3 regions of the Brevibacterium sediminis genome follow, and region 1 is predicted to be linked to each of the others. Evidence: riboswitches for the same ligand, from Rfam matches in the RefSeq annotation. Region 1 holds a riboswitch; each other region holds the start of a gene.
The links. Region 1 has a riboswitch for thiamine pyrophosphate ahead of thiM (hydroxyethylthiazole kinase). Riboswitches for the same ligand answer to the same signal wherever they lie in the genome.
Positions count from the first base shown of each region.

Region 2: linked by a shared signal. The riboswitch ahead of KTJ89_RS04555 (TenA family protein) and the one ahead of thiM (hydroxyethylthiazole kinase) in region 1 are both predicted to bind thiamine pyrophosphate.
Region 3: linked by a shared signal. The riboswitch ahead of thiC (phosphomethylpyrimidine synthase ThiC) and the one ahead of thiM (hydroxyethylthiazole kinase) in region 1 are both predicted to bind thiamine pyrophosphate.

Region 1 is NZ_JAHQRN010000004.1:63,158-67,333, forward strand. It holds gene KTJ89_RS10245 (ATP-binding cassette domain-containing protein) at 1-125, shown strand, start outside; gene KTJ89_RS10250 (sugar ABC transporter permease) at 122-1,333, shown strand; TPP riboswitch at 1,485-1,618, shown strand; gene thiM (hydroxyethylthiazole kinase) at 1,606-2,535, shown strand; gene thiE (thiamine phosphate synthase) at 2,532-3,290, shown strand; gene thiD (bifunctional hydroxymethylpyrimidine kinase/phosphomethylpyrimidine kinase) at 3,287-4,156, shown strand.
Region 2 is NZ_JAHQRN010000002.1:36,656-40,831, forward strand. It holds gene KTJ89_RS04545 (phytoene desaturase family protein) at 1-1,044, opposite strand, end outside; gene KTJ89_RS04550 (hypothetical protein) at 1,075-1,419, opposite strand; gene KTJ89_RS04555 (TenA family protein) at 1,452-2,150, opposite strand; TPP riboswitch at 2,145-2,251, opposite strand; gene KTJ89_RS04560 (nucleoside/nucleotide kinase family protein) at 2,337-2,954, opposite strand; gene KTJ89_RS04565 (ATP-grasp domain-containing protein) at 3,026-4,051, opposite strand; gene KTJ89_RS04570 (VOC family protein) at 4,175-4,176, shown strand, end outside.
Region 3 is NZ_JAHQRN010000012.1:113,642-117,817, forward strand. It holds gene thiC (phosphomethylpyrimidine synthase ThiC) at 53-1,861, opposite strand; TPP riboswitch at 1,857-1,965, opposite strand; gene KTJ89_RS19170 (GNAT family N-acetyltransferase) at 2,016-2,606, opposite strand; gene KTJ89_RS19175 (M18 family aminopeptidase) at 2,686-3,990, opposite strand; gene KTJ89_RS19180 (DUF1684 domain-containing protein) at 4,126-4,176, shown strand, end outside.

The DNA of each region.
Region 1 (4,176 bases):
GGCTGGGCAAGGACGCCGGTGATTTCCCCGGTGACGAGCGCACCGATGTGCTGGTCGCCGCGATCACCGGAGCCAGCGACAATGTCGTGACCAAACGCGCCGCACGGAGGGGTGAGCGTCGATGACCCGCAATTCCTTCATCACCGATGAGCGGATCTCCTCCGAAGGCGTGATCGGCACCTTCGTCCGCCGGGTCAAAGAGGGGCAGCTGGGGTCGTTCCCGGTCATCCTCGCACTCATCGTCATCGTCATCGTATTCCAGTCGGCCGACTCGAACTTCATCTCTCCGGCCAACCTAGTCAACCTCTCCACTCAGGTCGCGTTCCTCGCGATCCTGGCTCTCGGCATCAACCTCATCCTGCTCCTCGGCGAGATCGATCTGTCTCTGGCGCAATTGGGCGGTTTGGCCGCCTCGCTGCTCGGTGTCTTGGTGGTAAGGCAAGGTGTGCCGCCGGCCTTAGCGCTGGTCATCATGCTGCTGCTCGGCCTGGTCGTCGGCGCGATTCAAGGTTGGTTCTTCGCCGTCGTCGGCATCCCGGCGTTCGTCGTCACCTTGGCCGGTCTGCTCGCGTTCACCGGTCTGACTCTGACGACATTGGGCACGCAGAAGAACCTGTCGATGTCGGACACCTTCGCCTTCGACTTCGCCAGCTTCTACTTTCCTGCGATCTGGGCCTATATCTTCGGCGCCGTCGCGATCATCGGCTTCGGCGGCGGCATCATCTATTCGAAGCTGCGCCGCCACCGGGAGGGTCTCAGCGCTCCGAGCTGGACCTCTGTGATCGTGCGGATCGTACTGCTGGCCGCGATCGTGTTCGGGTTCCTCATCCTCGTCAATCAGGACTTCGGTCTGGCGATGCCTTTCTTCCTCATGATCGTCATTGCGATCATCATCGACCTCGTGCTGCGCAAGACCCGCTACGGTCGTTCCATCTACGCCGTCGGCGGAAAGGTCGAAGCTGCACGGCGTGCCGGCATCCGCGTGACCTGGGTGCGCATCAGCGTGTTCATGGCAGCCGGAGTGCTGGCCGCATTGTTCGGCTTCATCAAGACCGGTGTGACGACAAATGCGGGATCGACGCTGGTGAGCACGCAGGACCTGCTCAATGCGATCGCTGCAGCTGTCATCGGCGGCACCTCGCTGTTCGGCGGACGCGGAACCGCCTGGGCAGCCGTGCTCGGTGCTCTGGTCGTCGGTGCGATCAACAATGGTCTCTACCTCATCGGCTTCAACTCCGATGCGCAGCAGATCATCACCGCACTCGTCCTGCTCACCGCCGTCGTCATCGACGCGCTCAGCCGCCGCGGACAGAGGTACGTCGGGCGCGGGTAGTGGGGCGTGAAGCTCTCTCTGCCGACCGCTCGCCTTAGCGTCGAGCGCGCAATGCATAGCTTGATACAGCGACGTTGAGTCGAGCGGTCGGTGCTGAGCATCCAAGCAGAGTATGGAGTCGCCCGTGTCCGACCGGGCTGATACAGTCGGAGCCAATGACATGGGGTGCCTCATGAGGATCCGTTCGCACCAAAGAGTTGCGCACGGAGGACACCGAGGCTGAGAGAACACCCATCGAACCTGATCTGGGCCATACTAGCGAAGGGATCGTCATGGTTGACTTCGACCTGCGTTCTGCGAATGCGCGTCTGCGCGCAAGCAATCCACTCATCCAGTGCATCACGAACACCGTCGTGCAGCAGTTCAGCGCCAACGTGCTCCTGGCCATCGGCGCCTCCCCGGCAATGCTCGACCACGAGGCCGATGCCGGACAGTTCGCCGGGATCGCCAGCGGAGTCCTCGTCAACTTCGGCACCGCCTCGAACCACCAGCTGCTCGCCGCCGATGCCGCCATCGACGTCGCCAACACCGCCGGAAAACCCTGGGTCCTCGACCCCGTGAGCGTCGGCGCCGTCGACTTCCGCACCTCCCGCATCCGCCGCGCCGCCGCCGATCACCCGACCGCCATCCGCGGCAACGCCTCCGAGATCGCCGCACTCGCCGGAGTCGGACTCGGTGGTCGTGGAGTCGACTCCACCGATGAAGTCGACGCCGTCCTACCCGCTGCCGCGAAGCTGGCCCGAGAGACCGGTGCCATCGTCGCCGTCTCCGGACCCACCGATGCCGTCGTCGCCCACATCGACGGCACTGACCACGTCGCCCGCATCTCAGGTGGACATGAGTTCATGCCGCTCGTCATCGGCACCGGCTGCTCACTCGGTGCCGTCACCGTCGCCTACCTGGCCGCCGCCCGAGTCGGACTCGCCGACCCCGACGCCGACGTCTCAGCCGTCAACGCCACTGAGCAGTCCGCGAACGGTGGGGCCGCCTCGGCGAAGTTCGAAGCCGTCGTCGCCGCCCACGCCCACTTCGCGGTCGCCGGGGAACTCGCCGCCGATGGTGCGAAGGGGCCCGGCAGCTACTCGGTGAACTTTCTCGACGCACTCCACACCGTCGACGGTGACCGACTCGCACAGGCGAGAATCGGCCTCGACACGCTCACTTCTGCGAATGAAACCGCCGGCGAAGGCGTCCAGGCATGACCGCCGGATCCGCCCACATCGCTGACAACCCGGCTGACGACAGCGCGACCGTGAACGACCGAGACGGCTCGGCCGACCGCTTCGCCGGAATCGACACGCGCCTCTACCTCGTCACCGACTCCGCGCAGTGCGAGGCCGCCGGCCGCAGCGTCGCCGAGACCGTGCAGGCCGCCGTCGCCGGGGGAGTGGGCATCGTCCAGGTCCGCGACAAAGACATCGACGATGCAGGCTTCTATTCGCTCACCCGCCAGGTCATCGCCGCCGTCGATGCCGCCACCCGCGACACCGACCGCACGGTGCCCGTCGTCCTCAACGACCGCGTCGAGGTGGCCCGCCGCCTCATCGACGAAGGCGAGAACGTGCACATCCACGTCGGCCAAACTGACACCACCGTCGCCGAGGTGCGCGCCGCCGTGGGTGCGGAACCGCTCATCGGTCTCTCGGCCGCGAACAGCGACGAATTCGCCGCCGCCCGCGACTCCGGAGTCGTCGACCTCGTCGGCATCGGACCGGTCTTTGACACCTCCACGAAAGCAGACGCCCCCGACGGCATTGGCCCGGACCGTCTCGGGGAACTGGTGGCAGAAGCCGGCATCCCCGCGGTCGCGATCGGCGGCATCAACGCCGACCGAGCCCCTGACCTGCAGGGACGAGGGCTGATCGGGATCTGTGTGGTCTCGGCGATCTGCATGGCCGACGATCCGAAGACGGCAGCAGAGGAGCTGCTCGCCGCATACGCCGGGAGTGCACAGTGACAACCCGCCCGCCGATCACCCTGTCGATCGCCGGCACCGATCCCTCTGGCGGTGCCGGAATCCATGCCGACCTCAAGACCTTCACCGCGCGGAAGACCATGGGCACGACCGTCATCACCGCCCTCGTCGCGCAGAACACGCACGGTGTGTCCCGCGTCTATCCGATCGACGTCGATTTCGTCGCCGATCAATTCGACTCCGTGCTCGGCGACCTGCCCGTCGATGCGACGAAATCGGGGATGCTCGGCAGCCGTGACCTTGTCGAACTCGTCGTCGCTCGCGCCGCCGAAGGCCGGCTCGGCTTCTATACCGTCGACCCGGTGATGATCGCGACCTCCGGCCACCGCCTCCTCGAGACCGATGCCGTCGAGGCCGTGCGCACCCACCTGCTGCCGGTCGCCGACCTCATCACCCCCAACCTCCCCGAGGCGGCCCTGCTGATCTCCGACGACGAACCCGAAGCGCAGACGACTGAAGCCATGCGTGACCAGGCTCGGCGCCTGCTCGAACGCGGGCCCGGAGCGGTCCTGCTCAAGGGCGGACACGGCAGCGAGGACGAGGTCATCGACATCCTCGCCACCGCCGACGGTCAGGTCCGCGAGTTCACCCACCCCCGTGTGACGACGATGAATACGCATGGAACCGGGTGCACTCTGTCGGCCGCGATCACCGCCGAGGTGGCCGTCCTCGGCCGCGAACGCACAGAGATCGGGTCGTACATCCTCGGCGAGGCCGTCGACAATGCCCTCGATTACCTTGCTCGCGCTCTCACTTCGGCCGCGGATTGGCAGCTGAGCCTGAATCCGGAGGGCGCCCACGGACCGGTCGATCACCAAGTCGACATCGTCCGCGGTCGACCCGCCTGACGTATCCATCCCGCCTGACC
Region 2 (4,176 bases), on a different contig from region 1:
CAGGCACACGGGATCGGCGGGCATGCGACCGGACATCACCTGTGCCTCGGCGGCGGCCATCTGCGCCCGGGATCCGCCGATGTGGATAGTGCCGGCACGGCCGACCTCGGGGTCGGACCAGGGGACCGGTCCATTGAGGACGAAGTCGACCTTGGCAGCGGCGTTGCCGTGTTTGAAGCTGCGCAGGGCTTTGTCGACGTGGCTCGGGATGAGGCCGGAGAAGATCTGCGCGGCGTTCAGCGCCGAGGTGTCGAGCAGGTAGGCGCGGGCAGCGGGCATGTCCGATACGTGGTCGATGCGCGCATCCGTGTGCACGGTTCCGCCGTGGGCTTCGAGGTCGGCGACGAGGTAGTCGATGATCGACTGCGATCCGCCGATGGGGGAGGGCCAGCCGCCCGCGTGGGCGACGGTCGAGAGCATCGTGGCCGTGGCCGCGGTGCCCATCGCCGGCAGCCCACCGATTGCGTGCGCGGCGACGCCGGTGAACAGGGCCTGGGAGGATTCGTGGGAGAGCGGAATGTTCCACGCGGGACTGGCCTGGGACAGGAGCCGCAGGCCGAACTTCACGACGTTCGCGATGCCGGGAAGATCGCGCAGGGTCTCTGGCACAGAACGTTTGTCACCGAGGGAGAGCCAGATCGCGTCATCGACCCGGTCGAGCAGCGGAGCGAAGAAACGCCGCCATTCCGGTCCTGCCGCGCCGAGGTGGTCGACCGTCTTTTCGAGATCGTGGAAGGCCAGCGCGGCGGGTTTGCCGTCGAGGGGCTGGGCGTAGGAGATCTCGGGGGTGGTGAACTCGAGGCCGCGGGCACGCAGGTCGAAGTCGACGAAGAAGGGGCTGGCGATGGCCAGTGGGTGGACGGCCGAGCAGATGTCATGAGTGACGCCGGGGGCCAGACCGAGGTCGAGGGTGCGGGCGCCGCCGCCGATCGTCGGCTGAGCCTCGTAGACTTCGACGCTCAGCCCGGCACGGGCCATGGTGACGGCGGCGGCCATGCCGTTCGGGCCGGATCCGATGACGACTGCATCTACACCTGTGCTCATGGGGCCAGTCTAGGGGAGGAACGGCGCGGCCTATTTTCGATCGTCAGCCTCGTGGGACGCGTTTTTCTTCTTGTCGACGACGATCGACACCAGCACCAAAAGCAAGAGCACCGAAATTGAGCTGATCCAAGTGCTGGTCAGACCAGCGTTTGTTGAGACAGCGCCGATGGCAACGAGCACGGCCGTCAATGTCAGATAGACATATCGACGGTCGTTGAATTGTTCGTTCGTGTTGTCGCCGGCCGCGAGTGCGAGGGCTATCGCTGCGCTGAGCACCAGCGGAGCGAACTGAGTGATCGGAATTACTCCGTCCATCACCGGAATGATGATGCCGAATGCGAGAAAGGCGCAATCGGCAACGAGCAGCATCACCATTCCGGCCCGGTACGTCGTCAGCCCGGCGAATCTCATTCTGCGATTCCGCAGCCGTAGACATCGTCGAAGAACGCGCATTCGAGGTCGACGGCGTGCCGCCACACGCGGGTCAGGGACTCGGCGGCTTCGGCGTCGCCGGAGGGGAAGACGCGTTCGAGTTCGTCGACGAGGAACTGCACCCACCCGTGAAAGGCCTCGCCTCGGTGGAGATCGATCCAGCCTCGGTGAATATGTCGCGGCGGCATGTCCTTCCGGGACTCGGCCCAGTCGAGATAGAGCCATTCGGCGACAACGAGGACGACGAGCAGCTGCGGATACGACGCCGAAGCGACTGACGAGTCCATGAGATTGCGGAACCCAACCGTCGGGGCGGTCAGTTCCGGGTGGAGATAATCGGCTGTATCGACTCCCAATTCGGCGAAGGAGTCGACGAAATAGGTGTCCTCATCGGCGACGAGCATTCCCAGCTGTCGGGCGAACCGCAGCTTCGCCTCGAGTTCATCGGCGTGGGCCACGCACGCGCCGAGCATCGACAGAAACGACTCGAAGAACTGATAGTCCTGCACCAGATAGTCGCGCATCACTGCGTCGTCGATGCTGCCGGCGAAGAGCTCCCGGACGAACCGGTGATCGACGGCTCCCGCCCACTGCCGGCTGGTCGAACTCACCAGTGCTGATACCGCTCCGTCGGCGTCCACGGTGATCGATGTGTCGAAATCTGTGGTGGTCATTGCTTGTCCACTCCCTCCGCCGGTGTTCACCGGATCAGGTTCAAAGGGTCTGCATGCGCACTCTCAGCGCCGGTCCTTTCGGCGCTCCCCTGTAGCACTTCGACACTATCATCGGGATAAGGTGTGCTGTCAGAGCGAACGGGCCAGGGCTGGCAGATCAGGGCCGGTCGGGCCAGGGCTGGCAGATCAGGGCCGGTCGGGCCCGGACCGGCGGATCAGGGTCGGCCGTTCCAGATCGCGATTGTCGAGCACCCATGTGGCGTTTTCCCACGGAGCAGCCTCGGCGAAGTAGAGTCGCTGACCACCGACGTAGCGGAGATTCGACTCATCCTCGGGATCGGTATCGAACCGTCCGGCAAATCGCTCGTTTCCTCGTGGGACCGAGACTTCAAACGGAACATCGACCCAGATGCTCGCATCCCAGAGATCCACAAGCTCGGGACGATGGAGGAAGATTCCCTCGACCAGGAGGACGCAGTCGTTCGGCAGGCTCCGAGGTTCGGGCGCTATCGGCCGATCCTTGTCGACGTCCCACACGGCTGGAACGACCGAGTCGCCTCGTCGAAATGGTTCGACGACGGATTCGACGAAGGCTCCGTAATCATAGGAACGGCGATAGAAGGTGTCTGGCCCCTTGCCTTGGGCGTAGCGAATCGCCCGAGGGAAGTGGAAGCCGTCGATGCTGATGGCGGTGACCCGGCGGTCGGAATCTTGTCCAGGAACGTCCGCAGCGGTCTTGGCCAAATTCACGAGCTCGTGAGCGAGCATCGTCTTCCCCGCACCGTCGACCCCATCGAGGGCCACGAGAGCGCGTTGCCTAGGCCGGACTACGCGGAGATCGGCGAGCAGGTGACGTAGGACCGTGTCCCGGGACCTCACCGGGCTGTGGACCCGGCGGGGGATACCGACTGTGGGGCCGCCTCGGCGAGGGTGTCGGCGATGAAATCGGCGATACGGTCCGCGGCAGGCTGACGACCTGCCGACTGTTCGGCGGACTCGACGGACGGGTTGTAGTTCGTGTTCGTGTTGATGTCGTAGACGACCTGACGGCCGTCGGCGGTCTCGATGAACTCGACGCCGGCGATCTCGATGCCGAGGTCGGCCAACAACGTTTCGAGCCGAGCGATGAGCGGTGTTCCGGCCGTGATCTCCTCACGGCGGGCGAACTGGGGGACCGCCTCGACGTCGGGATCGGCCCCGGCACTCGGAATCGTGCAGGCATCGGCCGGGCACAGCTCGAACGACCCACCTGAGACGTCGACGCGCACCGCATAGTGGAAGCGTCCGCAGATGAATTCGGCACGGGTGATGAACGGCTGAGCTGGCTGCACATACTCCTGGATGAGGGTGATGCCGTCGATCGGCGCATTCGCTCCACCGGGCGCGAACTCATCGGCGACCGCCTCGAGCTCGGCGTGGGAGTCGAAGCGACGCACACCGAGGCCCTTGCCGCCCTGATTGTGCTTCGTGATGAATGGGGGAGTGAAGCCGGCCGCGGCGTCGACGAGCGCCCGCGGTCCGAACGCGGCGACGGTGCGCGGAACATCGAAGCCCCGGCCGGCCAGCTCGCGATGCTGACGGACCTTGCTCACCTCGAGCTCGTAGACATCGCGTCCGTTGATGACTCGGCGGCCGGCGGCGGCGAGCCAGTCGAGGACCGCACGCCCGTACTCCTTCACATGCGGATCGGTCCGGGTGTGCGCCGACGCCGACAGCCGCGACCAGAAGATCCCCTGTGGAGGCTCGGCGTCGAGATCGATCGTGGTCTCGGGCAGCAGCCATTCGACATGGGCGACGCCGAGGCGGTCGAGCGCATCCGTGAACGGAGCGATCCATTCCGGATTGTCGTGGATGATGTGCACCGCCGGACCGTCGCCGACGGGCAGGGCATGAGAACTCATCGCGAACCTTTGCTCGGGGTGCCGGCGCGATCGCTCGCCCGGCGGATCTGCTCAACGAGCCTACGCCACCCCGACCGTCGTTGGCCCCTTCGTCATGTCCGTGCTGCGGCGTAGACTCAGGTCAT
Region 3 (4,176 bases), on a different contig from region 1:
GTTCCTCAGTTGTTCTGAGGGCCGACCGGCGGGATCCGGCCCGGAGCCGGACTCAACCTTCCCGCAGGCCGACGGTCGGATCGGGCAGGTAGACCTCTCCGCCCGATGCGAGGAACTCGCGGCTCTTCTGCTGCATTCCCGCCAGGGCCTCCTGCGCCTCGGCGCTGCCGTAGGTATCGCGGATGTCCTGGGAGATGCGCATCGAGCAGAACTTCGGACCGCACATCGAACAGAAGTGCGCGGTCTTCGCCGGTTCCGCCGGCAGCGTCTCGTCGTGGAACGCCTCGGCGGTCTCCGGATCGAGGCCGAGGGCGAACTGGTCCCGCCACCGGAATTCGAATCGAGCCTTCGACAGCGCATCATCGCGGGCCGTCGCCCCCGGGTGGCCCTTTGCGATATCGGCGGCATGCGCGGCGATCTTGTACGTGATCACCCCGGTCTTGACGTCGTCACGGTCGGGCAGCCCGAGATGCTCCTTCGGGGTGACGTAGCAGAGCATCGCCGTGCCGTAGCGGGCGATCTCCGTCGCCCCGATCGCCGAGGTGATGTGGTCGTATCCGGGCGCGATATCCGTAACCAGCGGACCCAAGGTGTAGAACGGCGCACCGTGACAGAACTCCTGCTGACGTTCGACGTTCTCCCGCACGAGGTGGAGCGGAATGTGCCCGGGCCCTTCGACCATCACCTGGACGTCGTGGGCCCACGCGCGTTCGGTGAGTTCGGCGAGAGTGTCGAGCTCGGCGAACTGGGCGGCATCATTGGCATCGGCGATAGAACCCGGCCGCAGTCCGTCGCCGAGCGAGAAAGCAACATCGTAGCGAGCGAAGATCTCGCAGAGTTCATCGAAGTGGGTGTAGAGGAAGTTCTCCTCGTGGTGGGCAAGGCACCAGCCGGCCATGATGGACCCGCCGCGTGAGACCATCCCGGTGACCCGGTCAGCCGTGAGAGGAACGTAGCGCAGCAGCACACCCGCGTGCACGGTCATGTAGTCGACACCCTGCTCGCACTGCTCGATGACCGTGTCGCGATAGATCTCCCAGGTCAGAGCGTTCGCATCGCCGTCGACCTTCTCCAGCGCCTGATAGATCGGGACGGTGCCGATGGGGATCGGCGAATTGCGGATGATCCACTCCCTGGTGGTGTGGATGTCATTGCCGGTCGACAGATCCATGAGGGTGTCGGCACCCCACTTCGCGGCCCACCGCAGCTTCTGCACCTCCTCGGCGATGGAGCTGGTGACCGCGGAATTGCCGATGTTCGCATTGATCTTGACGAGGAACGCCCTGCCGATGATCATCGGCTCGGATTCGGGGTGATTGATGTTGTTCGGAATGATCGCGCGACCGGCGGCGAGCTCGGCGCGCACGAGTTCGACATCGCACTGCTCGCGAAGCGCCACGAACCGCATCTCCGGTGTGATGATGCCCTGCCTTGCGTAGTGCATCTGGGTCACCGTGCGGCCGGACTTGGCCCTTCGCGGAACCGGTTTGCGTCCCTTCCACTGCTGCGACGGGGCACCTCGGCGGACGGCGGCACGACCGTCATCGGCGATGCGGTGGCCGCGGGCGTCATACGTCTCAGTGTCGAGGCGGTTCTCGATCCACGGGAATCGCAGAGCGGGCAGTCCCTCTTCCGGAATGCTGCCCGGTCCGACGGTGCGGTAGACGTCGACGGGATCGTTGGCCCGACCGTTCGCGTCCTCGAGCTCGATGCGGGTCACGGGAACGCGGATACCGTGTTCCTCGTCCTCGACCCACGCCGGCGAATGCGTCGGATACTGCTCGAGGGTGAACTGGTCGTGCGAATCTGCGTCAGACGAAGTCGTGGCAGGGGCAGGTGTTTCAGGGGTGAATGCAGTCATCTGCAGTCCTCACTTCCTACGCCGGTATCAACCGGATCAGGTTCTACGGTCTCGGACGATCCAGTCCGATCTCAGCCCTTGCAGCGGGCTCCCGTGGGGTCGTGCCATTCGTATCACGACTGACGCAGTGAGGACAACTGCAGCCCTCGAAGCATCAATCGGATCGGTGTGATGACCATTCCTCGGCGAGAATGGCGTAGGAACAGCCGTCGAGCCAGCCTCGATCGGCATGCCAAGACGCCTGAATTGAATACTCCTCGAGCCGCATTCCCAGTTTCTCCAGGATCCGACGGGACGCACGATTGTCGGCAAAGCATCCGGCGCTCACACGTCGCAGACCGAGCTCGTCGAATGCCAGCTGCAACATCACCCGGGCGACCTGACCGCCGAAACCACGACTCTGATGACGCGGGTCGACGAGGTAGTCGATTCCCGCCTCACAGTTCCGATAGGCGTTCCGGTCTCCATGGATCTGTCCTTGGCCGTCGTAGATCCACAGGGTTCCGGTCGCAACGACATCCTCGCTGTGCCGGGCGATGAGCACATGATGAAGCGGGTTGTCGAGGCTGTCCAACCACTCCCGCTTCAGCGCAGCAGGATCAACAATGGTCTGGATGAGCCATTCGGTCACTGCCGGGTCGTTTCGCCAGCGCAGCACAGAGTCGATGCTCTCAGGGTCGGGTGCGGTGAGCGTGAGCGGTCCGGCGCGCCACGACCGTTTTCGGAAGTGATCCTCCTCGTGCATTCGGCCTCCTTGCCGATCAATGGTGAGAAAATCCGACCGCGCCGAACCAATTTCGCAGAATTGTCGGACGGGTTGGCGGTCAGCCGCCCTGGAGGAACGCCTTCGCAGCGGCGCCGAGGGCGACGACGTCGGAGACCGCGACCATTTCGCGGGCCGAGTGCATCGAGTACAGAGCCGGGCCCACATCAACGGTCGTCATGCCCAGCCGGGTCGCGGTCAGCGGTCCGATCGTCGACCCGCAGGGCATCGCATTGTTCGACACGAAATCCTGGTACTCGACTCCGGCGGCCGCGCACGCCTGTGACCACACGGCGGTGCCCACCGCATCCGTGGCGTAGCGCTGCTGAGCGTTGAGCTTGAGCAGGGGACCGCCGCCGAGGCGGGGGCGGACATGCGGATCGTGCCGTTCCGGATAGTTCGGATGGGCAGCATGCCCGGCATCGGAGGAGACACACACCGAGGTGGACATCGACGCGAGATAATCGCTGCGCGTCGACTGCGGCAGCAAGGAGGCGACGATGCGCTCGGTGACGTCGGCGAGGAACGGACCGCACGCGCCCGAGCGCGAATTCGACCCGATCTCCTCATGATCGAACGCCGCGAACAGTGGGATGCCGTCGAGCCCGTCGGCATCGAGCTGGGTGAGCGCGGTGACGCCGGCGTGGACGGACAGGAGGTTGTCCAGCCTCGGCGAGGCGAAGAACTCCTCGGCGGCACCGAAGAGGGCCGGCTCCTGAACGGGAATGGTGTAGACATCGTGGCCGACGACGGACTCGGCATCGACCCCGGCAGAGGCGGCGAGCAGTTCGATGATGTCCGCCTCGGCGAGGTCGGCCAGACCGATGACGGGAGCGGTGTGACGCTGCTTGTCCAGGGTCAGACCCTCATTGACCTGCCGGTCGAGGTGGATCGCGAGCTGCGGGATGCGGGCGATCGGCCCGGTGCGGGCGAGCACGATGCTGCCGTCGGCGAGGCCGAGCCGACCCGCGAAGGCGAGCTCACGATCGAGCCACGAATTCAGCAGCGGCCCGCCGTAGATCTCCACCCCGACCTGGCGGGCGCCTTCGGCGGTGAACTCGCCGCCGGGTTTGAGTTTGAACGCCGGGGAGTCGGTGTGGGAACCGAACACACGGAACCGGGGAGCCGCCTCGGTGACGGTGGGATTCATCCACGCGATGAGCGCGCCGTCGCGGATGACGTAGTGCCCGGTTCCGGGCGTCAGCGCCCAGGGAACGGACTCGTCGAGGCGGGAGAAACCGGCCTCTTCCAGGCGTTTCGCCGCGGTGTCCACCGCGTGGTAGGAGCTGGGAGATGCGCTGACGAAGTCGCCGAGGTCGGCCGCTGTCGTCGCGGCCACATCCGGTCTCGGGAGTGATTCATTCATTTCCCCAGCCTATCGTTTGCGGTAGTTTGGAGGAGAAGAAGATCAGGCCTCAGACGCCGGGTTGCCACCGGGTCCGAGAATCAGGCGGGGGCAGCGACCCTGCGACCGCACCAGCGACGGCAAGGAGTGTTCGACGTGAACCAGTTCGTGACGGAGTGGAACACCTGGCGCGACTCACGGAACTCA